DNA from 3 places in the Streptomyces sp. NPDC088746 genome. Region 3 is predicted to be linked to each of the others. Evidence: riboswitches for the same ligand, from Rfam matches in the RefSeq annotation. Region 3 holds a riboswitch; each other region holds the start of a gene.

What was found. Region 3 has a riboswitch for cyclic di-AMP ahead of ACIP63_RS25585 (M23 family metallopeptidase). Riboswitches for the same ligand answer to the same signal wherever they lie in the genome.
Positions count from the first base shown of each region.
Region 1: linked by a shared signal. The riboswitch ahead of ACIP63_RS18120 (C40 family peptidase) and the one ahead of ACIP63_RS25585 (M23 family metallopeptidase) in region 3 are both predicted to bind cyclic di-AMP.
Region 2: linked by a shared signal. The riboswitch ahead of ACIP63_RS30095 (transglycosylase family protein) and the one ahead of ACIP63_RS25585 (M23 family metallopeptidase) in region 3 are both predicted to bind cyclic di-AMP.

Region 1 covers NZ_JBIVLA010000003.1:828,912-838,220, forward strand. The annotation lists gene ACIP63_RS18110 (ATP-dependent Clp protease proteolytic subunit) at 1-535, shown strand, start outside; gene ACIP63_RS18115 (hypothetical protein) at 543-851, shown strand; cyclic di-AMP (ydaO/yuaA leader) riboswitch at 1,192-1,388, shown strand; gene ACIP63_RS18120 (C40 family peptidase) at 1,392-1,862, shown strand; gene ACIP63_RS18125 (LysE family translocator) at 1,881-2,522, opposite strand; gene ACIP63_RS18130 (LysR family transcriptional regulator) at 2,595-3,509, shown strand; gene ACIP63_RS18135 (ATP-binding protein) at 3,624-4,055, opposite strand; gene ACIP63_RS18140 (helix-turn-helix domain-containing protein) at 4,287-5,240, shown strand; gene ACIP63_RS18145 (DUF397 domain-containing protein) at 5,177-5,383, shown strand; gene ACIP63_RS18150 (8-amino-7-oxononanoate synthase) at 5,376-6,524, opposite strand; gene bioB (biotin synthase BioB) at 6,668-7,831, shown strand; gene ACIP63_RS18160 (adenosylmethionine--8-amino-7-oxononanoate transaminase) at 7,824-9,128, shown strand; gene bioD (dethiobiotin synthase) at 9,130-9,309, shown strand, end outside.
Region 2 covers NZ_JBIVLA010000008.1:97,263-107,867, reverse strand. The annotation lists partial or broken gene ACIP63_RS30110 (hypothetical protein) at 1-401, shown strand, start outside; partial or broken gene ACIP63_RS30105 (cytochrome P450) at 446-745, shown strand; gene ACIP63_RS30100 (transglycosylase family protein) at 851-1,855, shown strand; cyclic di-AMP (ydaO/yuaA leader) riboswitch at 2,146-2,317, shown strand; gene ACIP63_RS30095 (transglycosylase family protein) at 2,318-3,010, shown strand; gene eno (phosphopyruvate hydratase) at 3,343-4,629, shown strand; gene ACIP63_RS30085 (septum formation initiator family protein) at 4,724-5,194, shown strand; gene ACIP63_RS30080 (DUF501 domain-containing protein) at 5,265-5,810, shown strand; gene ACIP63_RS30075 (exopolyphosphatase) at 5,845-6,786, shown strand; gene ACIP63_RS30070 (NAD(P)/FAD-dependent oxidoreductase) at 7,235-8,638, shown strand; gene ACIP63_RS30065 (class I SAM-dependent methyltransferase) at 8,891-10,195, shown strand; gene ACIP63_RS30060 (ABC transporter permease) at 10,255-10,605, opposite strand, start outside.
Region 3 covers NZ_JBIVLA010000006.1:101,334-111,938, forward strand. The annotation lists gene ACIP63_RS25570 (DNA topoisomerase (ATP-hydrolyzing) subunit A) at 1-772, opposite strand, end outside; gene ACIP63_RS25575 (pitrilysin family protein) at 1,019-2,371, shown strand; gene ACIP63_RS25580 (M16 family metallopeptidase) at 2,398-3,780, shown strand; cyclic di-AMP (ydaO/yuaA leader) riboswitch at 3,972-4,140, shown strand; gene ACIP63_RS25585 (M23 family metallopeptidase) at 4,153-4,944, shown strand; gene ACIP63_RS25590 (GntR family transcriptional regulator) at 5,168-5,866, shown strand; gene ACIP63_RS25595 (HPr family phosphocarrier protein) at 6,038-6,319, opposite strand; gene ACIP63_RS25600 (GNAT family N-acetyltransferase) at 6,485-9,367, shown strand; gene ACIP63_RS25605 (DUF5998 family protein) at 9,429-10,025, shown strand; gene ACIP63_RS25610 (alkaline phosphatase family protein) at 10,025-10,605, shown strand, end outside.

The DNA of each region.
Region 1 (9,309 bases), on a different contig from region 3:
GATCGTCTTTCTCGGCACGCCGGTCGACGACACCGCGGCGACCGACCTGATCGCGCAGTTCATGTATCTGGAGCACGCGGACCCCGACCGGCCCCTGTCCCTCTACATCAACTCGCCCGGCGGCTCCTTCAACGCCATGACCGCGATCTACGACACCATGCACTTCCTGGCCTGCGAGGTGGAGACCTTCTGCCTCGGCCAGGCGGGTTCGAGCGCCGCGGTGCTGCTCGCGGCCGGCGCGCCCGGACGCCGACATGCCCTGCCTGGCGCCCGGGTAGTCATTCAGCAACCCGCCCTGGAAGAGCCGGTGCAGGGCCAGCCCTCCGATCTCGAGATCCAGGCCCGCGAGTTGGAGCGTGAGCGCGAGATGCTCACGGCCATGCTGGCCCGTCACACAGGGCGTTCCACACGGGAGATCAGCGCAGACATCGAACGGGACACCATCCTCGACGCCCCGGCCGCCCTGGCGTTCGGACTGGTGGACCACGTCGTGGAGAACCGCACACCGTCCCAGCCGCCGCATCCCGCGAGGTGAACGCCCGATGCTCTCACCCCAGTTCCCGCCGCTGCCCGCCCTGACCCGCGCCGAGGCCGAGTACATCGACTGCTACCTGGAGGTGCTCGACCAGCTCGGCCGCATCAACCCCGCCCGCGGCAGCGACACGTACGGGGCGCTCCGGGCGGCTCAGGCCCTCGCGTCCCGGGCCACCGCCCTCCGCGACGCACTCGTGTTGATGCACGAGCGGGGCGAGTCACAGATCCACGCGGACACTCTCGCCAGGGCACTGCGGCTGCTGGACGGCGAGCGTCGCGCCGGACGGGTCGCCGTGCCTCCCGCGTCGTCGAGTTGAGAGCCGCGGCGCCCGACTCGGCTGCCGCACCCGCCTTTCGGCGCCTCTTTTCGACACGCCCGGCGACCTGACGAGTTTTCCTCGCTCGATCGGCGTAGGAGGTCCCCCGCCCGAGGGACAGCCCAACTTGCGCGACAGGCGCGGACACTGAACGGAATTCGTTGTTCCGCCGCTGGTGCGCGCCTGGTCCGGCGCGGTCGCCCCGACTCCGGGCCGGCCGCGTCCACCCGATCGGATCAGTCGTGACGACTCTCACATATCGCCACTTCAGCGAGGAAATCCGGCGGCGTGTGCGTAAAGATCCCTGGGACGACAAGCCCCCGCCACCGCGGCGGGGCGGTCCGGGCGGACGCCGAGTCCTGCCGCCGTCCGGATGCCTGGTCGACAGGAGTGGATCGGCAGGAGTGGAGGACCCGAGCACAACGGGCCGACCGAAGTTCCGGACGGCCCTCGGGGTGAAGCCGCTTCGCGCGGCCGGGCAACTTCGCCAGCCCGAACCCGACAGGTCATCCTTCACAGGCGGCTGACGAAGGGTTGCGCATGACTGCGCAGGTTCATGTCCCGTCTCTGTTCGCCCGGGTCGGTACGGCCTCGGTTCTGACATTCGCCGTAGGCACCACCATGATGGCCCCTGGCCTCGTGAACGACGCCGAGGCCGCCGCCCACTCGGCGACCGCACTCAAGATCGCGGCCTCGAAGAAGGGCGCGCCCTACAGATGGGGCGCCACGGGCCCCCACAGGTTCGACTGCTCAGGGCTCACGCTCTACTCGTTCAAGAAGGCCGGCAAGAAACTGCCCCGCACGGCTCAGCAGCAGTACAACAAGACCCGCCATATCTCCAGGTCGCAGCGGAAACGCGGCGACCTGGTCTTCTTCCACGCGGGCCGCAGCGTGTACCACGTCGGCATCTACGCCGGCAGCGGGAAGATCTGGCATTCGCCGAAGACCGGTGCCGTGGTCCGGCTGGAGAAGATCTGGTCCGGCAACGTTCTGTACGGGAGGGTCCGCTGAGGTCCCTCCCTTCGCCGTTCAGTGCAGCAGGGGGCCCGTCACCAGTACGAGTCCCAACGCGGTGAGCGCCGTGCCGCTGCCCCCCTCGATCACCCGGGTGGCACGCGGCCGGCGCAGCCACCGGCCCATGCGGTCCACCAGCAGGGCGACGGCCGGGAACCAGACGAGCGCGAGCAGGACGACCACCGAGGCCAGCAGCAGTGTCCTGGGCAGCGGTGGCTGCCCCTCGGGGACGAACTGGGGCAGCAGGCTGAGGAAGAGCACGGGCGCCTTCGGATTGAGGGCGTTGGTGAGGAAGCCCTGGCGCAGTGACCTTCCGGCCCCCGACTGCGTCCTGCCCCCGCTCTCCTCCTCGGCAGCGGTGCCGGCGGTGGCCCGCCGGCGCATCGCGTACAGGCCGCTCAGCCCGAGGTAGAGCACGTACGCGCCGCCGAGCAGCTGAACGGTGCGGAACAGGGCGGGCATCGTCACGAGCACGGCGGCGAGTCCGGCCGCGGCCAGCGCGGTGTGCACCACCAGCCCTCCGGCGACCCCCATGGCGGTGGCGAGCCCGGACCGCCGGGATGTGAGCGCGTTGCGTACGACCACGGTGAAGTCGGCGCCGGGAAGGGCCACCATTCCCGCGGCCACGGCGACGAAGGCAAGCAGTTGTGCGTCCATGGGTCCACCCTGACCGATCGCAGCCCTTAGCATGTACTTGCAATCTTCTGGGTCTGCCAAAAGGAACGCTTAATGTACGACCCGACACGGCTGGCCGCGCTGGTGGCGGTTTCCGAGGCCGGATCGATCACGCGTGCAGCGGCGCGGCTGGGGTACACCGCGCCCGCCCTTTCGCAGCAGCTGGCCAAGCTGGAGAAGGAGACCGGAGCCGCACTCCTCGTCCGTCGCCACCGAGGGGCACGGCTGACGGCCGCCGGTGAGCTGCTGGCAGGACGGGCCAGACGCATCCTCGACGAGATGGACCAGGCGCGGCACGAGCTGGCCGGACTGGCAGGGCTGTCGGGCGGCCGGCTGCGGGTCGGCACGTTCGTGACGGCCGGGATCCATCTGCTGCCGCCGGTACTCACCGCGTTCCGGCGCGCCCACCCCGACGTGGAACTTGCCGTCACGGACTACGAGCCGCCCGCCGGCGTCGCCGCCGTGGCGGCCGGTGACGTGGACCTGGCGCTGACCCACGCGTACGAACCCGCCGCCGCCGAGCCGCTCCCGGCGGGGGTGTCCGCCGAGCCGCTGCTCGTCGAGGAACTGGTGCTGGTCACCGCGCTCGGGCAGATGCTGTCCGAGGGCAGCGGCCCGCTGCCCGTGGCCGGACTCGCGGGCCGCCCGCTGATCAGCAGCGCACCCGACCATCCGCCGCGTCGCGGGGTGGAGCGTGCGCTGGCGGAGGCGGGGGCCACCCCCGCCGTGGTGTGCGAGTCGCCCGGCTACGCGCTGGTGTGTGCCCTGGTCAGCGCGGGGATCGGCGTGGCGGTGGTGCCGGAGATGGTGGCCGCTATGTCCCCCGCGCCGCTCGCCGTCCGGCGCCTGGAACCCGCCGCCTTCCGGCGCACGATCTCCGTGGTGCACCGGGGGGACCGGAACACCGCGGCCGCGACGACGCTGATGGCCCTGTTGCGCAGCGGCTTCGGCCGGGCCTCCGCCGTGTGAGGACGGCCCGCCACACGGCCCGGACCGCTCGGCCCGCACCACCGGCCCGCCCGCACCACCGCTCGGCCCGCACCGCCGCCCCGCCCGCGCCGCCGGGGGGGCTGCCCGACGGCGTCAGGCCTGGGCGGGAACCGGCCAAGGTAGGGCGATCGACACGGTCTTGCCCCCGTCCGGGGTGGGACTGACGCTGAGCCGCCCGCCGTGCTCCTTCGTCAGGGCCCGGATGATCACCATGCCGCGGCCGTTGTCCTGCCTGACCGCGGCGGGCAGCCGCTGGGGCCAGCGGGGGTGACTGTCCGTCACGCCCAGATAGAACTCCACGTCCCGGTCGAGACGGAGGTCCACCGTGAAGGTGGGTGACTGCCCGAAGGTGTGCTGGACGGCGTTGGTGGCCAGTTCCGAGACGATCAGCCGAATGGCGTCAGCGGTGTCGCCGTCCTCGGACAGGCCCCATTCGGCGAGCACCCGGGCCACGTGTCTCCGGGCTGCGGAGACCGAGGCCGGATCGCTCGGCAGAGTGACGGTTGCTTCCTGATGGTCTGCCATGGCGACGCCGTCCCTTTCCCGCCCTGACCGGCCCGTGGCCGGCCTGGATTGTGCTTCGCGCCAGACTGCCACCGATGCCGGCCTCCATGACGGCGATCCACCAAGATATGCATATATCTGTCCCTCATTACGGTGAACTCCGTCTCCTGAGCCGTGTACGGGCGTAACACTGGCCCCTTTCCGAGCCGGATCCGCCCGGGACGGCTCTCCGCACAACGGGAGGAGACCGCCATGCGAAACGGCCCAGCGGTACGCCGTCGCAAGCTCGGGGAGGAGCTGCGCAGCCTGCGTCACACATCGGGACTCACGAGCCGGGACGCCGCCGGAATGCTGGGCTGGCACCAGTCGAAGGTGAGCCGGATCGAGACGGGGGCGAGCGGCGTGACGCCCGGTGACGTGACCCGCCTGCTGGACGCCTACGGCGTGGACGACCGGCAACTACGCTCCCTGCTCCAGACGCTCGCCGGCTCGGCGGGCGGAGGCGGAAGCGGGTGGTGGCACGCCTATCGCGGGCTCATCCCGCCCCAGTACCGCGACTTCATCAGCCTGGAGTCCCAGGCCGACGCCGCCCGCACGCTGGAGACCTCCGTGGTGCCGGGCCTGCTGCAGACCGCCGACTACGCGCGGGCGGTGACCCGTTCCTCGCTGGACGGACTGCCGCCCGCACAGCTCGATTCCCTGGTGGAGGTCAGACTCGCCCGGCAGAGCGTCCTCCACGCGTCCCGGCCGCTGCGGCTCAGCGCCGTACTCGACGAAGCCGTGTTACGGCGAGTGGTCGGCGGCCCCCGGGTCATGGAGGAACAGCTCCTCCATCTGTCACAGGTCGCGCAACTTCCGCACGTGACGCTCCAGTTACTGCCGTTCGAGGCCGGGAGCTACATCGGCCTCACAGGCTCGTTCGTTATTTTTTCATTTCCGACCACTTCTGATCTAGACGTGGTCGTTCTTGACCACTTGACGAGTAGTCTCTATCTGGAGCGGAAAGAAGACCTTGAGGCGTACAGCTCGGCCTTCCGCACGATGCAGGCTCACGCGCTGTCGCCCGAGCGTTCGCTGGACCTCATCGCCGCACTAGGCCGCGGTGATCAGACGGAACCTTCAGACTGCCCGAGGGGGCCACGATGTCCGACCGTCTCGCACAGCCCGCACCCAGGTGGCGGCGCAGCAGCCGCAGTACCGGAATGAACAACTGCGTGGAAACCGCGCCGGCCGGCGACGAAGAACTCGCCGTGCGGGACTCCAAGGACACGTCCCTGCCGCCGCTTCGCTTCTCCGCGACGGCATGGACGTCCTTCGTCGCCGGACTGGACTCCCGCCGGGTCAGCTGACGGGCCCCGGCGCGGTGGAGAGGACCGTGCCCACCGCTGTCGCGACCTGCTCCTGCGTCAGGTCCGCCCGGGCTGTCAGCCTCAGCCGGGAGATCCCGTCCGGCACCGACGGAGGCCGGAAGCATCCCACCGCGAGGCCGGCCGCGCGGCAGTCGGCCGCCCACCGCACCGCGGACTCCGCCGAGGGCGCGCGGACCGATACGACGGCGGCGTCGGGGCGCACGGCGGTCAGCCCCGCCGCCGTCAGCCGGCCGTACAGCTCGACGGCGACCGCGCCGGCCCTCGCCGCGCGTCCGGGTTCGCGGCGCAGCAGCCGCAGAGCGCCCAGGGCCGCGCCGACGGCGGCCGGCGCGAGACCGGTGTCGAAGATGAACGTACGGGCCGTGTTGACCAGGTGGCGGATGACCCGGGCGGGGCCGAGCACCGCTCCTCCCTGGCTGCCGAGCGACTTGGAGAGGGTGAGCGTGGCGACGACCCCCTCGCCGCCCGCCAGTCCGGCGGCCGCGAGCGCGCCGCGCCCGCCCTCGCCCAGGACACCCAGTCCGTGCGCGTCGTCCACGAGGAGGGCAGCGCCTGCTTCGCGGCAGACCCCGGCGAGTGCTGCCAGCGGAGCGGCGTCCCCGTCCACCGAGAAGACGGAGTCGGTCACGGCCAGAGCCCGTCCGGGGTGGTCGTGGAGCGCCTTTCGCACCGCCTCGGGGTCAGCGTGCGGCACGACGGCGGTGGCGGCCCGGGCGAGCCGGCAGCCGTCCACGATCGAGGCGTGGTTGCCCGCGTCGGACACGATCAGCGACTCGTGTCCGGTGAGCGCCGTGAGGGCGGCGAGGTTGGCCGCATAGCCGGACGAGAACACCAGGGCGGCTTCGAATCCGCAGAAGTCGGCGAGTTCGCGTTCGAGTTCGGCGTGCAGCGCGGTGGATCCGGTGACGAGCCGTGAGCCGGTGGCACCTCCGCCCCATGTCCGTGCCGCCTCGGCGGCTGCCGAGGTGACCTCGGGGTGCCGGCTCAGACCCAGGTAGTCGTTGCTCGCGAGGTCCATCAGTTCCGTGTCGGCGGGCCGGGGGCGCAGCGTCCGGACGAGTCCGGCGCCGGCACGGCGCCGGGCCTCGTCGTCGATCCAGTCGAACGGGGCGTAGGACATGAGCGGTCCCTTTTTGTAGGCAGCTCACAGACCCTAACCGGGTGCGCAACAGGCCAGGGTGTGGCAATACACACAGTGTCGACGGGCTCTACTGTCCGGTTCCTCCTTGGCCGATCACGGTGCCGTACGTCAGGATCAAGGCCATGGACCTGCTGAATACGCTGGTGGACAAGGGGCTGCGGCGCGAACTGCCGACCCGTGAAGAAGCGCTCGCCGTGCTGGCGACGTCCGACGACGAACTGCTCGACGTGGTGGCCGCGGCCGGAAAGGTACGCCGTCAGTGGTTCGGGCGGCGCGTGAAGCTCAACTATCTGGTGAACCTGAAGTCCGGGCTCTGCCCCGAGGACTGCTCGTACTGTTCGCAGCGGCTCGGTTCCGAGGCGGGCATCCTCAAGTACACCTGGCTGAAACCGGACGAGGCCACGAAGGCCGCCGCCGCCGGGGTGGCGGGCGGCGCGAAGCGGGTCTGCCTGGTGGCGAGCGGCCGGGGGCCGACGGACCGGGACGTCGACCGGGTGTCGCAGACCATCGAGGCGATCAAGGAGCAGCACGAGGACGTCGAGGTGTGTGCGTGCCTCGGCCTGCTCTCGCAGGGCCAGGCCGACCGGCTGAAGTCGGCGGGCGCGGACGCGTACAACCACAACCTCAACACCTCGGAGGGGACGTACGGGCAGATCACGACCACCCACACGTACGCCGACCGGGTGGACACCGTGCAGCAGGCCCAGGCCGCCGGCCTCTCGGCGTGCTCGGGGCTGATCGCCGGGATGGGTGAGAGCGACGCCGATCTGGTGGACGTCGTGTTCTCGCTGCGTGACCTGGACCCCGACTCGGTGCCGGTGAACTTCCTGATCCCCATCGAGGGCACCCCGCTCGCCAAGGAGTGGCACCTCACTCCCCAGCGGTGCCTGCGCATCCTGGCGATGGTCCGGTTCGTCTGCCCGGACGTCGAGGTGCGGCTCGCGGGCGGCCGTGAGGTCCATCTGCGGTCGATGCAGCCGCTCGCACTGAACCTGGTCAACTCGATCTTCCTGGGTGACTACCTGACCACAGAGGGCCAGTCGGGCCAGTCCGACCTCGACATGATCGCGGACGCCGGATTCGAAGTGGAGGGGGCGGACACCACGACGCTTCCCGGACACCGCGCCCCGACGGGCGGCGGCTGCGGCTCGCACGAAGGCGGCTGCGCTCCGTGCGGCGAGACTCCCCAGGCCGCTCCGGAGCCGTCCGAGGTCCTGGCGGCGCGTACGGATCTGGTGACGGTCCGCCGTCGCGGTACCGGGACGGACCTCGCGCCCAATGCCTGATCCGCTCCGCCCGGCCGAACTCCGCGCCCTGGACCGGGCCCACGTCTGGCACCCCTACGGCCCGATGCCCGGCCGGCAGGAGCCGCTCGTCGTGGAGTCCGCGTCCGGGGTCCGTCTCCGCCTCGCCGAACCCGCACACGGCCGACGCGAGTTGGTGGACGGCATGTCGTCCTGGTGGTCCGCGGTCCACGGCTACAACCATCCGGTGCTCAACGAGGCCGCCCGTGGCCAGCTGGACCGGATGAGTCATGTGATGTTCGGCGGGCTCACGCACGAGCCCGCCGTCCGGCTGGCGACCCGGCTGGTGGAGATCACTCCGGAGCCGCTGCAGCACGTCTTCCTCGCCGATTCGGGGTCGGTCTCCGTAGAGGTCGCGGTGAAGATGTGCCTGCAGTACTGGCGTTCGGCGGGGCGGCCCGCCAAGCAACGGCTGCTGACCTGGCGCGGCGGCTATCACGGTGACACCTGGCAGCCGATGTCGGTGTGCGATCCCGAGGGCGGGATGCACGAGCTGTGGTCGGGGTCCCTCCCCCGGCAGATCTTCGCGGACGCCCCTCCGGACGGTTTCGACGCCGAGCCCGACGACACCTACGTGAGGCATCTGCGCGAGCTGGTGGCCGCGCACGCGGACGAGACGGCTGCGGTGATCGTGGAGCCCGTGGTGCAGGGGGCGGGCGGGATGCGCTTCCACTCCCCCGCGTATCTGCGGGTGCTCCGCGAGGCGTGCGACGCGAATGACGTGCTTCTGGTGTTCGACGAGATCGCGACGGGGTTCGGCCGTACCGGACAGCTGTTCGCCGCGGGGCACGCCGGGGTCTCCCCGGATGTCATGTGTGTCGGCAAGGCGCTGACCGGGGGCTACCTGACGCTCGCTGCGACGCTGTGCACCTCGCGGGTGGCGGAGGGCATCTCGAGCGGGGATGTGCCGGTGCTCGCGCACGGGCCGACGTTCATGGGCAATCCACTCGCCTCGGCGGTGGCCTGCGCCTCCGTCGATCTCCTGCTGGGCCAGGACTGGGAGCTGGAGGTGAAGCGGATCGGCACGGGACTGCGCCAGGGGCTGGCGGAGGCCGCCGGTACGCCGGGCGTACGGGATGTCCGGGTGCTGGGTGCGATCGGGGTCGTGCAGCTCGATCACGAGGTCGACATGGAGGCCGCCACACGGGCCGCGGTGCGCGAGGGCGTCTGGCTGCGCCCGTTCCGCGATCTCGTGTACACCATGCCGCCGTACGTGACCGGTGACGACGATGTGGCAAGGATCTGCCGGGCCGTGTGCGCGGCGGCGAGGGAGGGCTGAGATGACGATTCTCGTGGTGACCGGCACGGGCACCGAGATCGGCAAGACGATCGTGACCGCGGCGGTCGCGGCCGCTTACCGGGACCGCCGGATCGCGGTCCTCAAGCCCGCCCAGACGGGTCTCGCACCGGGCGAGCCGGGGGACGCCGCCGAGGTGGCACGGCTGGCCGGAGCTCATGTG
Region 2 (10,605 bases), on a different contig from region 3:
AGGCGGTTCTCGCGATCCTGCACACGTACTTCGACGCCAGAGCCAAAAAGCACTTCATGACGAAGCACGACATTCGTGCCCAATTCTGCGGCATGCTTTACCGTCTCCGGCTCGGCCTGTCCTGGAAGGACATGCCCCTCACCTGGGGGCCGATCGACCCCATGAGGTCGCGCCAGCTCAAGTGGTGGCAGAAGGGTGCCTGGCCCGAGGTCATGGAGTCCCTCGGCGCAGACAAGAGGGGAGTGGTGGCATATCGGCGGCCGACGCTGCCTCAGCTCGGTGTCATCGGTCAGCTTCGGCCCGGGGTGCTGGCGGTGGTGCGGACCGGCGAGGGCCGGGCCATGAGCACTGCCCCCGAGGTGGTCGAGGCGGATACCCCTACGTCACCTCCTTCTCTCTGATGTCGGCCCGGTCGTGTCGTGGCATCAAGGGGCCGATGCACTGCGCCGACCGGGACCCGGAGCGGTTCCAGGATGCGGACACCCTGGATCTCGCGCGCAGTGACAATCAGCACCTCGGATACGGGCACGGCATCCACTACTGCCTGGGTGCGCCGCTGGCCCGGCTGGAGGGGCAGGTGGCGCTGGCGACGCTGCTGCGGCGCCTTCCCGACCTGCGGCTTGCCGCAGAACCTGCCGATTTGCGCTGGCGCGGCGGGCTCATCATGCGTGGACTGCGCACGCTTCCCGTGGAGTTCGGCCCCGGGCGTTCGGCGGAAAAAAGTGACAGCCTGTCAACTCTGTGACTTTCACGTGATCTCCGCTGCATCGACTTGTGACACACGTTCGAGTACGGCTAGGTTCACCGTTCGACTCACCCGTCACACGTCAGTCACACGGAAGGCAATCCCATGGGCTCCGCGACCGGCAGACACCGTCGCCCTCGTCAGGCACCCGCCATCGTCGTCGCCGCAGGCGTCACCGGATCGGCCATCGCCATCCCGCTGCTCAGCGCGGGCGGCGCGCAGGCCGCTGACGCGTCGACCTGGGACCGGGTCGCCGAGTGCGAGAGCGGTGGCATGTGGAGTGCCGACCTCGGCAACGGCTACTACGGCGGCCTGCAGCTCTCGGAGGACACCTGGTCGGCCTACGGTGGCACGGCGTACGCGCCGCGCGCCGACCTCGCCAGCCGCTCGCAGCAGATTGCGGTCGCGGAGAAGATCCTGGACGACAAGGGGCCGCAGGCGTGGGCCAGCTGCTCGGTGATCTCCGGGCTCTCCCTGGACGCGGGCCTGCCCGGCGTCGACCCGGGCAGCGAGGAGTCCGCCGAGCCCTCCGCCGAGCCCTCCGCCGAGCCCTCGGATTCGGCGACGCCGTCCGGGACGCCTTCCTCCGACGCGACCGACCCTGCGGACAGTTCGGACGAGGCCGCCGGCTCGGACGACTCCGACGCGACGGGCGAGGCGGGCCAGGGCGCGTCCGACGGTAAGACGGACGAGGGCGACGACGCCGGCTCGACGCCGTCCGCCACTCCGTCCCCCGAGGCCTCCGGGACGTCCGGCGCCCCGAAGGGCGACACGGCGACGGACGACACGGCGAACGGCGGCAAGCACCGCGGGACGCCGGCCCCCGAGGCGAGCGCCCGGCCGGGCCAGGACGACGGGCGCGAGTCCGGCCGCCACGCCTCGCGCGGTGAGTCCGGCGCGCGTCAGGGCGCGGAGGGGACGTACACCGTCCGCGAGGGCGACAACCTCTGGGCGATCGCCGACGCGCAGGAGCTTCCCGGCGGCTGGACCGCGCTCTACGCGGCCAACAAGGACGAGCTGGGCTCCGACCCGGACCTGATCCTTCCCGGCCAGACCCTGGACCTCGGGGCGGACGCGCGGGGTAGCCGGGCGGAGACCGCCGCCAACTGATCAAAAACGTGAAAACACCCCGAAAGCGGGGGCAGTTCAGAGGCCTATGTCCACTTATGCGTAAGTGAGACATGGGTCTCTTTGCGTCAACTGGTGCGCCCGGTCCGTCCGCTCCGTCCATATTGGCTCCGACCTGCGAAAACGATCCTCCGCATCCAGCCGTTACGGGCTGATTGGCCGTTATGTCCATCTTTGAATGTGGGGGTTGCGTGTGTTTACGGTCGGAGCCGCTCGCACCGCGGGCACCTTCGACCGTCACGCCGAATCCTGCCGTCGGCCGAAGGGAACCGACGCGTAAAGCGCCGTAGGCAGGAGCGGGGGACCCAGGTAAGCGCCGGACCCGGCCGTCGGAAGACGGGCGGAGACACGGCTAGGGGTGAAGTCGTCCGAGAGTGAGGGCGACCGGGCAACTCACAGGCCCGAACCCGACAGCTCACCTCGTAGGCGTCGGTGAGGAGAACCATGCTGCTTTCCAGCAAGGGCAAGCACCGCCGCCCGTCCAAGGCCGTCCGTGTCGCGACCCTGGCCGGTGTCACCGGTGCCGCGGTCGTCGTACCGCTGATGGGCGCGACCGGCGCCTCCGCCGCCTCCGTCGAGACCTGGGACGCTGTCGCCCAGTGCGAGTCGGGTGGCAACTGGTCCATCAATACCGGCAACGGCTACTACGGCGGCCTGCAGTTCTCGCAGTCCAGCTGGGCGGCCGCCGGCGGCACCCAGTACGCCTCCCGCGCCGACCTGGCCACCAAGGACCAGCAGATAGCCGCCGCCGAGAAGCTCCTCGACCTTCAGGGCCCGGGCGCCTGGGCCTGCGCCGGCGCCGGCGGTCTGACGAACGACGGTGTGGACCCGGGTGTCGACACCGGCTCCGGCAAGAACGGCGACACGGCACCGCAGGCCGCGCCGGAGCGCAAGGCCGAGCAGCCCACCACGCGCAGCGAGAAGCGCGCGGCCCCCGAGAAGACCGTCACCACCCCCACCGGCGAGAAGGTCGAGAAGGGTGACGGCGAGTACAAGGTGAAGTCCGGCGACACCCTCAGCAAGATCGCCGACGCGAAGAAGGTCAAGGGCGGCTGGCAGAAGCTGTTCAAGCTGAACGACGACATCGTCGACAAGGCCGACCTGATCTTCCCGGGACAGCAGCTCCACCTGAAGTAGTCGGAACCCGGAACAGTCGGTAGTGACCCGGGGTCTTCCTCCTGCCCCGGAGCCCGGCCCGGCGCGCAGACCCCCCGCGCGCCGGGCCGGGGCCGTGTCCGGGCCCCCTGGCGGGGTGCGGACGGGGGCTCGCCGTAGGCGTGAGTGTTCAACTGTTGTGGTTACTCGTCAGTAGAATTCTGGAGCTTTGCCCGGAATGCAGGCCCTTGGGTCCTTTTTCGTCCCAGGGGACGGGCGGACGGCCGACGGAGCGCGCCGAGCCGGTTAGGCTCGTGGCGCAAGGCCACAGTGACCCTGCACAACCAGTGTCAGATCCCAGAAGGAGATGCCTCGTGCCGTCCATCGACGTCGTCGTAGCCAGGGAAATCCTCGACTCCCGGGGCAACCCCACGGTCGAGGTCGAGGTTGGCCTCGACGACGGCAGCACGGGACGTGCTGCTGTTCCGTCCGGCGCCTCCACCGGTGCGTTCGAGGCCATTGAGCTTCGCGACGGTGACCCCAACCGCTACCAGGGCAAGGGCGTCGAGAAGGCCGTCCTCGCCGTGATCGAGCAGATCGGCCCGGAGCTCGTCGGTTACGACGCCACCGAGCAGCGCCTCATCGACCAGGCGATGTTCGACCTGGACGCGACCGAGAACAAGGGCTCCCTCGGCGCCAACGCCATCCTCGGTGTCTCGCTGGCCGTGGCGCACGCCGCGTCCGAGGCCTCCGACCTCCCGCTGTTCCGCTACCTCGGCGGCCCGAACGCGCACCTGCTGCCCGTTCCGATGATGAACATCCTGAACGGCGGCTCGCACGCCGACTCCAACGTGGACATCCAGGAGTTCATGATCGCGCCGATCGGCGCCGAGTCCTTCTCCGAGGCCCTCCGCTGGGGTGCGGAGATCTACCACACGCTGAAGAAGGTCCTGAAGACCAAGGGCCTGTCCACCGGTCTCGGTGACGAGGGCGGCTTCGCCCCCAACCTGGAGTCCAACCGCGCCGCCCTCGACCTCATCCTCGAGGCCGTCAAGGAGGCCGGTTACGTCCCGGGCCGCGACATCGCGCTCGCGCTCGACGTCGCCGCGTCCGAGTTCTACAAGGACGGCGTCTACGAGTTCGAGGGCAAGTCCCGCTCGGCCGCCGAGATGACCGAGTACTACGAGGAGCTCGTCTCCGCGTACCCGCTGGTCTCCATCGAGGACCCGCTGTACGAGGACGACTGGGCGGGCTGGAAGGTCATCACCGACAAGCTCGGCTCGAAGGTGCAGATCGTGGGCGACGACCTGTTCGTCACCAACCCCGAGCGCCTCGCCCGCGGCATCGAGGAGGGCTCGGCCAACGCCCTGCTCGTCAAGGTCAACCAGATCGGTTCGCTGACCGAGACCCTGGACGCCGTCGAGCTGGCCCAGCGCAACGGCTTCAAGTGCATGATGTCCCACCGCTCCGGTGAGACCGAGGACGTCACCATCGCCGACCTCGCCGTCGCGGTGAACTGCGGCCAGATCAAGACCGGTGCCCCGGCCCGCTCGGACCGCGTCGCCAAGTACAACCAGCTGCTGCGCATCGAGGAGATCCTCGACGACGCCGCGGTGTACGCCGGTCGTTCGGCGTTCCCGCGGTTCCGCTTCGAGGGCTGACAGCCCGAGTCCGGAGCACCAGCCTCCGACCGTCCCCGCATCCGGTCCCGTACCGTGTGCGGGGACGGACGTGCGTAACGGGGAGGCGTGAGACATGGCCGGGAAGGACCGCGACCGGTTCTCCACCGCGACCAGGCTGCGGCTGCTCGGTGAGCAGACGGCGGCCCGCGTCTACCGGTCCCAGAACCGCCGCCAGGCCCGCCGTTCACGGCTCACCGGGCGGGCCGCGTTCCTGGCGCTGATCGTCTGCTCCCTGGTGGTCGCCCTCGCGTATCCCATGCGGCAGTACATCTCCCAGCGCGACCAGATCGCCGATCAGGAGAGGCTCTCGCGGGAGGCGCACGAGCGGACCGAGGAGCTGCGTGACGAGAAGGCGCGGCTCAAGGACGACGCGTACATCCGCCGTCTCGCGCGCCAGCACCTCCACTACGTGCTGCCCGGCGAGACCGGTTATACGGTGGTCGACCCGGACGCGGCCGAGGTGCGCCGGGGGGAGCCGGGGGCGACGGGGCGGCCCTGGCACTCGAACCTCTGGGACGGCGTCGACAGCGCGGACCGCGAATGACCTCGCGTACGCACCGAGCCGGCTCCCCGCACCACTTCATACAGTCCGACCGATGACATTCAAGGCAGGCATGGACACGCCCCCTCCGCAGACCGAATCCACCACGCCCACCGCCGCGGACATCGCCGCGTTCGAGCTCCAGCTCGGCCGGCCGCCGCGCGGGCTGCGTGCCATCGCGCACCGCTGCCCCTGCGGCAACCCGGACGTGGTCGAGACGCAGCCCCGTCTGGAGGACGGCACGCCGTTCCCGACGACGTATTACCTGACCTGTCCGCGTGCCGCCTCGGCGATCGGCACGCTGGAGGCCAACGGGGTCATGAAGGAGATGACCGAGCGGCTCACCACGGATCCGGAGCTGGCCGCCGCCTACCGTGCCGCGCACGAGGACTACATCGCGCGCCGTGACGCCATCGAGGTCCTGGAGGGCTTCCCGAGCGCGGGCGGCATGCCGGACCGGGTGAAGTGCCTGCACGTCCTGGTCGGCCACTCGCTGGCGGCCGGCCCCGGGGTCAACCCGCTGGGTGACGAGGCGATCGCGATGCTGCCGGAGTGGTGGGCGAAGGGGCCGTGCGTCACGCCGTGCGGCTCCGACGACGCCGGGCCCGGCGCTTCCTGATCCGCCGCCGTACACGTACAACCACAGGAGCCCCATGACCCGCGTTGCCGCCATCGACTGCGGTACCAACTCCATCCGCCTGCTCGTCGCGGACGTGGACCCCGCCACCGGAGCGTTCGCCGAGATCGACCGCCGGATGCGGATCGTCCGGCTCGGCCAGGGCGTCGACCGGACGGGCCGGCTGGCCCCCGAGGCGCTGGAGCGCACCTTCGACGCGTGCCGCGAGTACGCGGAGGCGGTCAAGGAGCTCGGCGCCGAGCGGATCCGGTTCGTCGCCACGTCCGCCTCCCGCGACGCGGAGAACAGCGACACGTTCGTCCGCGGCGTCCTGGACATCCTGGGGGTCGAGCCGGAGGTCGTCACGGGGGACGAGGAGGCGCAGCTCTCGTTCGACGGCGCCACCAAGGAGCTGGTGGGCAGCGATCACCTGGAGAAGCCCTACCTCGTGGTGGACATCGGCGGCGGCTCCACCGAGTTCGTGGTCGGGGACGACCGCGTCCGTGCGGCCCGGTCCGTGGACATCGGCTGCGTACGCATGACCGAGCGTCATCTGGTCCTGGACGGGGCCGTGGTGGACCCGCCCACGCCCGACCGGATCGCCGCGATCCGCGCGGACGTCGGGGCAGCCTTGGATCTGGCGGAGGAGAGCGTGCCGATCTCCTCGGCGGCGACGCTCGTGGGCCTCGCCGGGACGGTCACGACCGTCGCCGCCATGGCGCTCGGGCTCGAGGAGTACGACTCCGAGGCGATCCACCACTCCCGCGTGTCCCTCGCGCAGGTCCGGGAGATCACCGCGCGGCTGCTCGCCTCGACGCACGAGGAGCGGGCCGCGATCCCCGCGATGCACCCGGGCCGGGTCGATGTGATCGCCTCGGGGGCGCTCGTCCTGCTCGCGGTGATGGAGCGGACCGGTGCGCGGGAGGTCGTCGTCAGCGAGCACGACATCCTCGACGGGATCGCCTGGTCGGCGGCCTGATCACAGCGGGGGCGCGGGGGTGGTGAGGCGGCGCTCAAACGCTTCCCGGCCTGCACCTTTGAGCTTGTGGAGCCCCCTCCGGACCCGTTCGGAGGGGGCTTTCGTGAGGCGCCCCGACGAAGTTCGTGAACTTCTTCACAAGGAATTCGGCCCTACCGGCCGAAGTTCTGCTCCTGAAGGGCGGTGCGGGCCGCCCGGAGGCCCGCGCGAGTGTGCTGCGGGAGCGTTTCGAGGGTGTGGCGTCGGCGTGTCCCCGGCGGTTGGTTCGACTTGCCGGAGGGCTCAAGGGCCAGCTCACAAGTGGTGAACAACGTTCGCCGGAACGTCGTGGTTCCCCGTCCGCACCATGACCTGGGTCACGTGGGCGGCGAAGTGTAGCAGAGGGTGGCGCATACCTTGTGAAGGGGCTCACGAGCATGCCCCCCGAGGGGGGTGGATACTCGATGGCATGAGCACCACGGAGCGTCCCAGGATCCTCGTTGTAGGCGGTGGGTACGTAGGCCTGTACGCAGCTCGTCGCATTCTGAAGAAGATGCGGTATGGAGAGGCGACCGTCACGGTCGTCGACCCGCGCTCGTACATGACGTACCAGCCCTTCCTCCCCGAAGCTGCTGCCGGCAGCATCTCGCCTCGGCATGTCGTCGTCCCGCTGCGACGCGTGCTGCCCAAGGCAGAGGTTCTCACCGGCCGTGTCACGACCATCGATCAGGACCGCAAGGTCGCCACGGTCGCGCCGCTCGTCGGCGAGGCCTACGAGCTGCCCTTCGACTACCTGGTCATCGCGATGGGCGCGGTCTCCCGCACCTTCCCGATCCCCGGCCTCGCCGAGCAGGGCATCGGCATGAAGGGCATCGAGGAGTCCATCGGTCTGCGCAACCACGTCCTCGAGCAGCTGGACAAGGCCGACTCGACGACCGATGAGGACGTCCGCCGCAAGGCGCTGACGTTCGTCTTCGTGGGCGGCGGCTTCGCCGGCGCGGAGACCATCGGCGAGGTCGAGGACATGGCGCGCGACGCGGCGAAGTACTACACGAGCGTGAAGCGCGAGGACATGCGCTTCATCCTGGTCGACGCCGCCGACAAGATCCTTCCCGAGGTCGGCCCGAAGCTGGGCGCGTACGGCAAGGAGCACCTGGAGAGCCGCGGTGTCGAGGTCTACCTCTCGACCTCCATGGACTCCTGCGTCGACGGTCACGTGGTGCTGAAGAACGGCCTCGAGGTCGACTCCAGCACGATCGTGTGGACGGCCGGCGTGAAGCCGAACCCGGCGCTGGCCCGCTTCGGTCTGCCGCTCGGCCCGCGTGGTCACGTGGACACCTCCGAGAAGCTCCAGGTGCAGGGCACCGACTACATCTGGGCCGCGGGCGACAACGCCCAGGTTCCGGACATGGTCGGCCGCCGCGCCGGCAACCCGAACGCCTGGTGCCCGCCGAACGCCCAGCACGCGCTGCGTCAGGCGAAGGTCCTCGGTGACAACGTCATCTCCGGCATGCGGGGCTTCCCGCAGAAGGAGTACAGCCACGCCAACAAGGGTGCGGTCGCCGGTCTCGGCCTGCACAAGGGCGTCGCGATGATCGTCATGGGCAAGGTGAAGATCAAGCTCAAGGGCCGTCTCGCCTGGTACATGCACCGCGGCTACCACGGCATGGCCATGCCGACCTGGAACCGTAAGATCCGGATCTTCGCGGACTGGACGCTGGCGATGTTCCTGAAGCGCGAGGTCGTCTCGCTCGGCGCCATGGAGACTCCGCGCGAGGAGTTCTACGAGGCGGCCAAGCCGAGCCCGGCTCCCGTCGCGGCCAAGGCCGACGGCGACAAGAGCACGACCGGCGAAAAGGCCAAGGCCTCCTAGCGCCTGTACGGAACCGAAGGGGTCGTCCGCCATCCGTGGTGCGGGCGGCCCCTTCGGCGTTCCTGGACCCCACCAACTAGATGGTGAGTGCAGCTATTTTGCCGTTCCATTGCCTTGGAGTGGGATGGCGCGGGCGCGGGAAGACGTTGACGCTGGTGTACCTCGCCGCGGCCCCGAGGTGTCGCGGCCCGGTTCGGGTGCGTATATGCGAATTTAGGCACGTTCGGAAACACCACCACGGAGGTGTGCACCATGGCCGACGCCGCATCGCGGCTGACCGCTCTTGCCGAAGAGTTGCTGGGAGAACCCCTGCCCGTCCGGATCCGGGCCTGGGACGGCAGCGAATCCGGGCCGCCGGGTGCCCCCGCCCTGGTCCTGCGTCACCGCCGCGCCCTGCGCCGACTGCTCTGGAAACCGGGCGAGTTGGGCCTCGCCCGCGGCTGGGTGGCCGGTGAGATCGACGTCGAGGGCGACCTGTACGCGGCCCTGGACGCCCTCGCCTCGCTGCTCTGGGAGCGGGGTGCCGACGCGAAGGACTCCGTCCACCCCGTCCGCAACCCCAGGGTGCGGGCGTTCGCCCGCGGCCTCGTCCAGCTGGCCGGCCCCTACCCGCCGCCGCCCCCGCCCGCCGAGGAGGTCCGCCGCCGCACCGGGCCGCTGCACACCAGGCGCCGGGACAAGGAAGCCATCAGCCACCACTACGACGTGGGCAACGACTTCTACGCCATGGTCCTCGGCCCCTCCATGGTCTACTCCTGCGCCTACTGGCAGGAGGGCTCCACCCTGGAGGACGCCCAGCGCGACAAGCTCGACCTCGTCTGCCGCAAGCTCGCGCTCAAGGAGGACGACCGTCTCCTCGACGTCGGCTGCGGCTGGGGCTCCATGGCCATCCACGCCGCCCGTGAGTACGGCGCCCGGGTGACCGGAGTGACCCTCTCCACCGAACAGGCCGCCTTCGCCCGGAAGCGCATCGCCGAGGAGGGCCTCACCGACCGGATCGAGATCAGGGTCCAGGACTACCGGGACGTCAGGGACGGGCCGTACGACGCCATCTCCTCGATCGGCATGGCCGAACACGTGGGGTCGGTCCGCTTCCGTGAGTACGCCGACGACCTCTACGCACTCCTCAGGCCCGGCGGCCGGCTGCTCAACCACCAGATCGCCCGCCGCCCCGAGAAGGACGAGTCGGCTTACCACGTCGACGACTTCATCGACGCCTACGTCTTCCCCGACGGGGAGCTCGCCCCCGTGGGCCGCACCGTCGCCACCCTGGAGGAGGCCGGCTTCGAGGCCCGGGACGTCGAGGCGATCCGGGAGCACTACGCACTGACCCTGCGTCAGTGGGTGGCCAACCTGGAGAAGCACTGGAAGGAGGCCGTACGGGCCACCTCGCCCGGCCGGGCCAGGGTGTGGCGGCTCTACATGGCCGCCTCGGCGCTCTCCTTCGAGCACAACAAGATCGGCGTCAACCAGATCCTCGCGGTCCGGCCGCGGGACGGCGGCGGGTCGGCCATGCCGCTGCGCGCCCGCGACTGGACGGCGTCGGCGAAGGCCTGACCCGGGAACGCGTGGGGGCCGGTACCCGCGACTGCGGGTACCGGCCCCCACGCGTACGCCTACTCCGTCTTGATCGCGGTCAGCATGTTCAGCTTCGCGCCGCTCCGGGCCGGCCACAGCGAGGCCAGCACGCCCACGAGCCCTGCCAGCACCAGGAAGACCGCGAGCCGGTCCCACGGGATGACCAGGGCGTAGCCCGGGATCGAGGCGGACAGGCTCTTGCCGATCGCCCAGCCGAGGAACGTACCGAGGCCCACCCCGACCACCGCTCCGAAGAGCGAGATGACGACGGCCTCCAGCCGGATCATGCGCTTGACCTTGCGCCGGTCGAGACCGATCGCCCGCAGCATGCCGATCTCCTGCTGGCGTTCGAAGACCGACATGGCCAGCGTGTTGACGACTCCGAGTAC
Region 3 (10,605 bases):
CGACCGTGGCGCGGATCTTGAACGTGCCGCGCCCCGCGGCGTAGGCGTCCTTGATGCCGCCGAGGCCGACGATCCTGCCGCCGGTGGGCAGGTCGGGACCCGGGACGAAGCGCATCAGCGTCTCGAGGTCCGCACCCGGGTGCCGGATGAGGTGGCGGGCGGCGGCGATGACCTCGCCGAGGTTGTGCGGGGGCATGTTGGTCGCCATGCCGACCGCGATACCGGAAGCGCCGTTGACCAGGAGGTTCGGGTACGCGGCCGGGAGGACGACCGGCTCCTGCTCCTGGCCGTCGTAGTTCGACTGGAAGTCGACGGTGTCCTCGTCGATCGACTCCGTCATCAGCGACGTGGCGTCGGCCATCCGGCACTCGGTGTACCGCATGGCGGCCGGCGGGTCGTCGTTGCCCAGCGAGCCGAAGTTGCCGTGCCCGTCGACGAGGGGCAGGCGCATCGAGAACGGCTGTGCCATGCGCACCAGTGCGTCGTAGATCGACGCGTCACCGTGCGGGTGCAGTTTGCCCATCACTTCGCCGACGACGCGTGCGCACTTCACGTAGCCGCGGTCGGGGCGGAGCCCCATCTCGTTCATCTGGGACACGATGCGGCGGTGCACGGGCTTCATGCCGTCGCGGGCGTCGGGCAGAGCCCTGGAGTAGATCACCGAGTACGCGTACTCGAGGAAGGAGCCCTGCATTTCGTCGACGACGTCGATGTCGAGGATCTTCTCCTCGAAGTCGTCCGGCGGCGGGGTTTTCGTGCTGCGGCGGGCCATCGCGGCTGCGACTCCTTCACAGATTCTGTCGGGCAACCTCAGGTTCTGACGCGGACCATTGTGGCCCGCCGTACTGACAACACCGACCTCGACCCGTCCGAAGCGGTCCTCGGGGCCTCCGCGGAGCCCCCGTGCACGGCAGTATCTACGACAACATTCACCCGGCGGGAACTTCGCCAGGTGCCCGTGCGCTTGCCTAGAGTGGCAGGTCCGGCAGGAAATCCTGTACCGATCGAAGGGACGTACATGCCCATGGGTCACACGGCCACAGCCCAGGCCGGTTCCGGCGGCTTGACGGCGACCGAGCACCGTCTGGCCAACGGCCTGCGCGTGGTGCTCTCCGAGGACCATCTGACCCCCGTCGCCGCGGTCTGCCTCTGGTACGACGTCGGCTCCCGCCACGAGGTCAAGGGGCGCACGGGTCTGGCTCACCTCTTCGAGCACCTGATGTTCCAGGGCTCGGGCCAGGTCAAGGGGAACGGGCACTTCGAGCTGGTGCAAGGGGCCGGTGGCTCCCTGAACGGCACGACCAGCTTCGAACGCACCAACTACTTCGAGACGATGCCCACGCACCAGCTGGAGCTGGCCCTGTGGCTCGAGGCCGACCGGATGGGCTCACTGCTCGCCGCGCTCGACGAGGAGTCCATGGAGAACCAGCGGGACGTCGTGAAGAACGAGCGCCGCCAGCGCTACGACAACGTCCCGTACGGCACGGCCTTCGAGAAGCTCACCGCTCTCGCCTACCCGGCCGGCCACCCGTACCACCACACGCCGATCGGCTCGATGGCCGACCTGGACGCGGCGACGCTGGAGGACGCGCAGGCGTTCTTCCGTACGTACTACGCGCCGAACAACGCCGTGCTCTCCGTGGTCGGGGACATCGACCCGGAGCAGACGCTCGCCTGGATCGAGAAGTACTTCGGCTCCATCCCCTCGCACGACGGCAAGCAGCCCCCGCGCGACGGCACGCTGCCCGGCATCATCGGCGAGCAGCTGCGCGAAGTGGTCCAGGAGGAGGTCCCCGCGCGTGCGCTGATGGCCGCCTACCGGCTGCCGCACGACGGCACCCGCGAGTGCGACGCCGCTGACCTGGCCCTGACCGTGCTCGGCGGCGGTGAGTCGTCCCGTCTGCACAACCGTCTGGTGCGCCGCGACCGTACGGCGGTGGCCGCCGGGTTCGGGCTGCTCAGGCTCGCCGGAGCGCCGTCGCTCGGCTGGCTGGACGTCAAGACGTCCGGTGGCGTCGAGGTGCCGCAGATCGAGGCGGCCGTCGACGAGGAGCTGGCACGCTTCGCCGAGGAGGGCCCCACGCCGGAGGAGATGGAGCGCGCCCAGGCGCAGTTGGAGCGCGAGTGGCTCGACCGCCTCGGCACGGTCGCCGGCCGCGCGGACGAACTGTGCCGGTACGCCGTCCTGTTCGGCGACCCGCAGCTCGCCCTGACCGCGGTGGGCCGTGTGCTCGACGTGACGGCCGACGAGGTCAAGGCAGCCGCCCGGGCGCACCTGCGCCCCGACAACCGTGCGGTCCTGGTCTACGAGCCGGTCGAACCGGCCGACGAGACCGAGGGCACCGACGCGCCCGAGGGGGCCGACAAGTGACCGACGCCGCCGTGACTGGAGTAGCGATGGAGTACCACCCGCAGCCGACCGCCGGCGAGGCCAGGCCCTGGGCCTTCCCCGCGCCCGAGCGCGGCGCCCTGCCCAACGGGCTGACCGTGCTGCGCTGCCACCGGCCCGGCCAGCAGGTCGTCGCCGTGGAGATCTTCCTCGACGCCCCGCTGGACGCGGAGCCCGAGGGCCTGGACGGTGTGGCCACGATCATGGCGCGCGCGCTGTCCGAGGGCACGGACAAGCACTCCGCGGAGGAGTTCGCCGCCGAGCTGGAGCGGTGCGGCGCCACGCTGGACGCCCACGCGGACCACCCGGGTGTCCGCGTCTCCCTGGAGGTGCCGGTCTCCCGGCTGACCAAGGCCCTCGGCCTGGTCGCGGAGGCCCTGCGGGCCCCGGCCTTCGCGGAGAGCGAGATCGAGCGCCTGGTGGGCAACCGCCTCGACGAGATCCCGCACGAGCAGGCCAACCCGGCCCGGCGCGCGGCCAAGCAGCTCTCCAAGGAGCTCTTCCCCGCCACCGCACGGATGTCGCGCCCGCGCCAGGGCACCGAGGAGACGGTCCGGCGGATCGACGCCGCCGCCGTACGCGCCTTCTACGACGCCCATGTCCGCCCGTCCACGGCGACGGCGGTCGTCGTCGGCGACCTCACCGACGTGGACCTCGACGCGCTGCTCTCCGACACCGTCGGTGACTGGTCGGGCAATGCGGGCCAGGCCCGGCCCGTGCCCCCGATCACCGCGGACGACACCGGCCGTGTGGTCATCGTGGACCGTCCGGGAGCCGTGCAGACGCAGCTGCTGATCGGCCGGATCGGCGCGGACCGGCACGACAGCGTGTGGCCCGCCCAGGTCCTCGGCACCTACTGCCTGGGAGGCACTCTGACCTCGCGCCTGGACCGCGTGCTGCGTGAGGAGAAGGGCTACACCTACGGCGTCCGGGCCTTCGGACAGGTGCTGCGCTCGACGGCGCCCGGCTCCTCGTCCGGGGCGGCGGGTGCCGCGATGCTCGCCATCAGCGGCTCGGTGGACACCGAGTCCACCGGTCCCGCGCTGGACGACCTCTGGAAGGTCCTGCGCACCCTCGCGGCCGAGGGACTCACCGACGCCGAGCGGGAGACCGCCGTGCAGAACCTCGTGGGCGTCGCCCCGCTCAAGTACGAGACGGCGGCGTCCGTCGCGGGCACCCTGGCCGACCAGGTGGAGCAGCACCTCCCGGACGACTACCAGGCGAAGCTGTACGCACGCCTGGCCGACACCGGCACGGTCGAGGCGACCGCCGCCGTGGTCAACGCGTTCCCGGTCGACCGGCTGGTCACCGTCCTGGTCGGGGACGCCGCTCGGATCAAGGAGCCCGTGGAGGCGCTCGGTATCGGTGAGGTGTCGGTCGTCAGCGGCTGACGGAACCGGACATGACGGGCCCCGGCGGCTGTACTCCCGCCGGGGTTCTGTCATTTGTCCGTATTGCAGGGAAAGTCGTATTTCGTCCTGTGGGATGTGCGACAAAAGGCCCTTTCCGTTTGGCGGGGGAAAGTCTCCCGATCTAGCGTCGGCGCGGCTGTCCGCCGGACGATTGCCGCGCCCGCGGCGCCGGACAGCCATCGCCGAGTCCCCGTCAGGCGCGAGCCTGGGGAGCCGGGGACCCATGAAGTCCCTGGGGTGAATCGGATCCCTGTACCTCGTCGGAGGCTCAGGGGCCCGTAGGAGACCTTCCTGCTCCGAACCCGTCAGCTAACCCGGTAGGCGAGAAGGAAGGAAAGGACCAGCCCCTCCATGGCGTTCATCCGTGCCACCGGGAAGCACCGTGCCCCGAGCCGCCTGACGCGCAAGAGCGCCAAGGTCGCCGGCGTCGCCGCCCTGGCCACCACCGGCGTACTCGGTGCCACGGCCTCCCCGGCCCTCGCCGCGGACTCCGAGGTCACCGCGGGCAGCACCGGCCTGACCCAGACGGTCGCCCTCGACACCACTCTCGCGGCCCAGATCGAGGCTCAGGCGAAGGCCCAGAAGCACCAGGCCGACGTCGCCGCGAAGGCCGCGGCCGAAGCGAAGGCCAAGGCGAAGGCGAAGGCCGAGGCCGAGCGCAAGGCGGAAGCCCGCGCCAAGGAGGCCCGCGAGGAGAAGGCACGCGCCGCCCGCGCCGCCGAGCGCGCCCGGCTCAACGCCTTCCACCTCCCCGTCGCCGGTTCCCACGTCACCACCGGCTACAAGTCCGGTGGCGCGCTCTGGTCCTCCGGCTCCCACTCCGGCGTGGACTTCCAGGCCGCGTCCGGCACCTCGGTCGTCGCGGTCGGCGCCGGTACGGTCGTCGAGGCCGGCTGGGGCGGCGCCTACGGCAACAACATCGTGCTCAGGATGAAGGACGGCACGTACACCCAGTACGGCCACCTCTCCTCGATCGGCGTCTCCGTCGGCCAGAGCGTCGGCTCCGGCGAGCAGATCGGCCTCTCCGGCTCGACCGGCAACTCCACCGGGCCGCACCTGCACTTCGAGGCCCGTACCACCCCCGAGTACGGCTCGGACATGGACCCCGTCGCCTACCTCCGCGCCCACGGCGTCCAGGTCTGACCCCGCGCCGCCACCGCGATCTCTGACGAAGGCCCCGGCATCCGCCGGGGCCTTCGCCGTGCCCCGGGGCCGACGCGTGCCGAAGCCCCCGCGGAAGTGCTCCCTGGCCAAAAGATATCCATGGATTCCACCCCGCCATCGGAAATTCCGGCCGGTTGCAATAGAGTCACAGAACAGGCGTCGATCGGCCGCGTTTCGCGGGGATTAAGGCGGAGGTTCGGACATGCGCATTCCCGCGCATTCGGTATGCACGGCAATCCGTGACGACATCGTCTCCGGTGTCTTCGAACGCGGCAGCCGCCTCACCGAAGAGGTGCTCGCGCGTCGCTACGGCGTCTCCCGCGTCCCCGTACGCGAGGCGCTGCGCACCCTGGAGTCCGAAGGGTTCGTCGTGACCCGCCGGCACGCGGGTGCCTGTGTCGCCGAGCCCACCGAGCAGGAAGCGGCCGACCTTCTTGAGATACGCATGCTCCTGGAGCCCCTCGGGGCCGCACGTGCGGCGCAGCGCCGCACCGAGGCGCATCTCAAAGTGCTCCGCGGCCTGGTCAGGCTGGGCCAGGAGCGGGTGCGCCGGGGCGAGGGGGAGGACCTGCGCTCCCTGGGGGGCTGGTTCCACGAGACGCTGGCGCAGGCCTCGGGGAGCCCCGCGCTGATCGCTCTGCTCACCCAGCTCCGGCACAAGATCGCCTGGATGTACGCGGTCGAGCAGCCGGCCCGCCCCGCGGACTCCTGGGCCGAGCACGGCGCTCTGGTCGACGCCGTGGCCCGCCGCGACGCGGAGCGGGCCCGGGCGCTCGCCACCCAGCACGCCGAGCGGGCCACGGCGGCCCACCGGCTGCGGCGCGCGCCGGGGCACACGCCCGGCCAGACCCGGGTGAGGACTTCGCAACACCCCGTAAACATCGCGGGAGTCCGTCATTAACAATTGCGCCGTATACAAAGAGGGGTAATTGTCGAAGGGCTTTCTTTTTGCTGCCCTGACCCATTTTCCGGAGCTCTGCCCGCTTCGGTTCGGGGAACAGAAAAGCCGCGGCTCCCGGTCGGGGGTGCCGCGGCTTTTCCGCGAAAAAATTCCGGCTCGAAGTGGCCGGAATCAGACGGTCTCCGGGAGCTCCTCGAGCCCTTCGGCGACCAGCTTGGCCAGGCGGTCCAGGGCGGCCTCGGCGTTGTCCGCCTCGGATGCGAGCACGATCTCCTCGCCGCCCTGGGCGCCCAGGCCGAGCACCGCGAGCATGGAGGCGGCGTTCACCGGGTTGCCGTCGGCCTTGGAGATCGTCACGGGGACGCCGGAGGCCGTGGCGGCACGGACGAAGATGGAAGCGGGGCGGGCGTGCAGGCCCTCGGCCCAACCGACGTTGACGCGGCGCTCAGCCATGGTTCTGCCCTTCACGTAACAATGGGTTGTCTAGACCAGTCTCTCATGCAGTGCGCGCTGCCGTGCCCGGCACCGCCACCGGCCTGCCCGCCGTCCGCCGGCACCCCCAGCGTGCCCTTGCCGGGATCCCGCCGCTACCGGTGCCACGAGCCGTAGGCTTTGCCCATGGAGCCCACTCCGGAGCAGAGTCCGCATCACGCGTACCCCGACCACTGGGAGGCGGACGTGGTGCTCCGCGACGGTGGCACCGCGCGGATCAGGCCCATCACCACGGACGACGCCGAGCGGCTGGTCAGCTTCTACGAGCAGGTGTCCGACGAGTCGAAGTACTACCGCTTCTTCGCCCCGTATCCCCGACTCTCCGCCCGTGACGTGCACCGCTTCACCCATCACGACTACGTCGACCGGGTGGGACTGGCCGTCACGATCGGCGGCGAGTTCATCGCCACCGTCCGCTTCGACCGGATCAACGAGCAGGGCCGGCCCGCCTCGGCCCCCGCCGACGAGGCGGAGGTCGCCTTCCTCGTGCAGGATGCCCACCAGGGCCGCGGCGTGGCGTCCGCCCTCCTCGAACACATCGCGGCGGTGGCCAGGGAGCGGGGGATCCGCCGTTTCGCCGCAGAGGTGCTGCCCGCCAACAACAAGATGATCAAGGTGTTCCGGGACGCCGGCTTCACCCAGCAGCGCAGCTTCGAGGACGGCTCCGTCCACCTCACCCTCGATCTGGAACCCACGGCCGAGTCCCTCGCCGTCCAGCGCGCCCGTGAGCAGCGGGCCGAGGCGCGCTCCGTGCAGCGCCTGCTGACCCCCGGCTCCGTCGCGGTCGTCGGCGTCGGCCGGGAGCCCGGCGGTGTGGGCCGGACCGTGCTGCGCAACCTCCTGGCCTCGGGCTTCACCGGGCGCACGTACGCCGTGAACACCTCCTTCGCGGCCGGTACGGGAACACTCGACGGGGTGCCCGCGCACCGCTCGGTGGGCGAGATCGGCGAGCGGGTCGACCTCGCGGTCGTCGCCGTTCCGGCCGACCGGGTGCCCGAGGTCGTGGCCGACTGCGGCGAGAACGGCGTCCAGGGCCTCGTGGTCCTCTCCGCCGGTTACGCCGAGCGAGGCACCGAAGGCCGGGAACGGCAGCGCGAACTGGTCCGGCAGGCACGCTCCTACGGGATGCGGATCATCGGCCCGAACGCCTTCGGCATCATCAACACGTCCGGCACGGTCCGCCTCAACGCCTCCCTCGCCCCCGAGTCGCCCAAGGCCGGGCGCATCGGGCTCTTCACCCAGTCGGGCGCCATCGGCATCGCCGTCCTGTCCGGTCTTTACCGCAGGGGCGCCGGCCTGTCGGCCTTCATCTCCGCGGGCAACCGCGCCGACGTCTCCGGCAACGACTTCCTTCAGTACTGGTACGAGGACCGGGACACCGACGTCGCCCTGCTGTACCTCGAATCACTGGGCAACCCGCGCAAGTTCACCCGGCTCGCCCGCCGGACGGCCGCCGTGAAGCCGGTGGTCGTGGTGAAGGGCGCCCGGCACAGCGGATCCAATCCGCCGGGCCACGCGGTGCCCGTCAGCCGTATCCCCGACGCGACGGTCTCGGCGCTGATGCGCCAGGCGGGCGTGATCCGCGTCGACACCGTGACGGAGATGGTCGACGTCGGCCTCCTCCTCGCCGGCCAGCCCCTGCCGGACGGCCCCCGCGTGGCCATCCTGGGCAACTCGGAGTCGCTCGGCCTCCTCGCCTACGACGCCTGCATGGCGGAAGGGCTCCGCCCGCGCCCGCCCCGCGACCTCACCACGGTGGCGAGCCCGCAGGACTTCCGTGACGCGCTGGCCGAGGCTCTCGCCGACCGGACGTGCGACGCCGTGATCGTGACCGCGATCCCCTGGGTGGGCGAGAACGGCGAGGCGGAGACCGGTGACGGCGAGGTCCTGGCCGCCGCCCTGCGCGAGGCGGCGGCCGACAGCCCCGCCAAGCCCGTGGCCGTGGTGCACGTGGAGATGGGCGGACTGGCGCATGCCCTCGCCGCCGCCACGAGCACGGCCGCCCCGCGCGAGACCCGGCGGCCGGCCGGCCCCGCGGCAGCCCCGACCCCGCCCGCCTCCGCCCCCCGGGCCGACGACGCGGGCGCCCCGGCGCCGACCGCGCCCGACAGGAGTGCGGGCGGCTCCTCCGCCGGGCGCATTCCCGCCTACCCCGCCGCCGAGCGAGCCGTCCGCGCGCTCGCCGAGGCGGTGAAGTACGCCCAGTGGCGACGCCAGGCGGCCGCCCCCGGCAGGGTGCCCGAATTCCTGAACGACACCATCGACGAGCACGGGACCGCCGCGCTGATCGAGACGCTGCTCGGCCCGGCCCCCGACCCGCGCGGCCGTCCGCTGACCCATGACGAGGCCCGTGAGCTGCTCGCCCGCTACGGCGTCACCGTACGGCCGGCGCTCCCCGCCCCCGATCGGGAGGCAGCCGTCGCCGCCGCCGAGAAGATCGGCTACCCGGTGGCCCTCAAGACCACCGCCCCCCATCTCCGGCACCGCGCCGACCTCGGCGGCGTCCGGCTCGATCTCGCCGGCGAGGACGCGCTGCGCCGGGCGTACGACGAACTGACCGATCTGCTGGGCACGCCCGCCGAACTCAGGCCCGTCGTCCAGGCCATGGCGCCCAGGGGTGTCGACACCGTCGTCAGGGCGTCCATCGACGCTGCCGCCGGTGCCGTCCTCTCCTTCGGCCTGGCCGGCGCGCCCTCCGAGCTCCTGGGCGACACGGCCCACCGTCTCGTACCCGTCACCGACCGAGACGCGGCCGAGCTGATCCGCTCCATCAAGGCGGCTCCGGTGCTGTTCGGCTGGCGCGGGGCCGCTCCGGCGGACACCGCGGCGCTCGAAGAGCTCCTGCTGCGGGTGTCCAGGCTGGTCGACGACCACCCCGAGGTGGTCTCGGTCTCGCTGGAACCCGTCGTCGTCGCCACGCACGGCCTGACGGTGCTCGGAGCGAGCGTCCGGCTGGCCCCGCCCCCCGCCCGCGGCGACCTCGGCCCCCGCCGGCTCCCCAGCTACTGAACGCCCACGGACCCCCGCACAGCGTCCCCGGCAGTCACCGGCCCCCCGTAGGATGGTTCCCATGGCAAAGACCGGTACGACGACCCAGGGGCTGCGCGCGGCGATCGAGCGCAGCGGCTACTACCCGGCCCTCGTGGCCGAGGCGGTGGAGGCCGCCGTCGGCGGGGAGCCGGTCGCTTCGTACCTGGTGCACCAGGAGACCACCTTCGACTCCAACGAGGTCCGGCGCCACGTCACGGTCCTCGTCCTGACGGACACGCGCTTCATCGTGAGCCACACCGACGAGCAGGCCGCCGACACCAGCTCCCCGACGCCGTACGCCACGACGTCCACCGAGTCGGTCAAGCTCGACCGGATCTCTTCCGTCGTGGTCAGCCGCGTCGTCGCCAACCCCGAGAAGTACGTGCCCGGCACGCTGCCCCGCGAGGTCGTCCTGACCATCGGCTGGGGCGCCGTCGCCCGCATCGACCTGGAGCCCGCGGCCTGCGGCGACCCCAACTGCGAGGCCGACCACGGCTACACCGGCAGCTCCACCGCCGACGACCTGAGCCTCCGGGTGAGCGAGGCCGGGGACGGACCGGACACCGTGCGCCAGACCCTCGCCTTCGCCCAGTCCCTCTCCGAGGCCACGGCCTCGACCGCGGCGACTCCCCGCTGATGGTCCAGCCCGCATGGCAGGACCCCGTCCTGCTCGCCCCCGAGAGCGCGCCCGTACCCGAATACGGAACCGGCTCGCTCGCGGACCTGCTGCCGACGCTGGTCGCGGGACAAGGCGTACCCGGCTTCGAGGCGACGATCCCGGAGCTCACCCCCGCCGACCGTAACTGCGTCTTCCTGATCGACGGACTCGGCTGGGAGCAGATCAAGGCCCACCCGGACGAGGCCCCCTTCCTGCACTCGCTGCTCCCGACCTCCCGCGGCGGCACCGGCCGGCCGGTCACATCGGGCTTTCCGTCCACCACGGCGACCTCGCTCGCCTCCGTCGGTACGGGCCTGCCGCCGGGCGAGCACGGCCTGCCCGGCTACACGGTGCGCAATCCGGCGACGGGCGCGCTCATGAACCAGCTCCGCTGGAAGCCGTGGACCGACCTCAAGGCCTGGCAGCCCCACCCGACCGTCTTCAAGCTCGCCGACGCCGCCGGAGTGCGCACGGCTCAGGTCTCCGCCCCCGACTTCGAGCAGACGCCCCTGACCAAGGTGGCGCTCAGCGGGGGTTCCTTCCTCGGCCGGCTCACCGG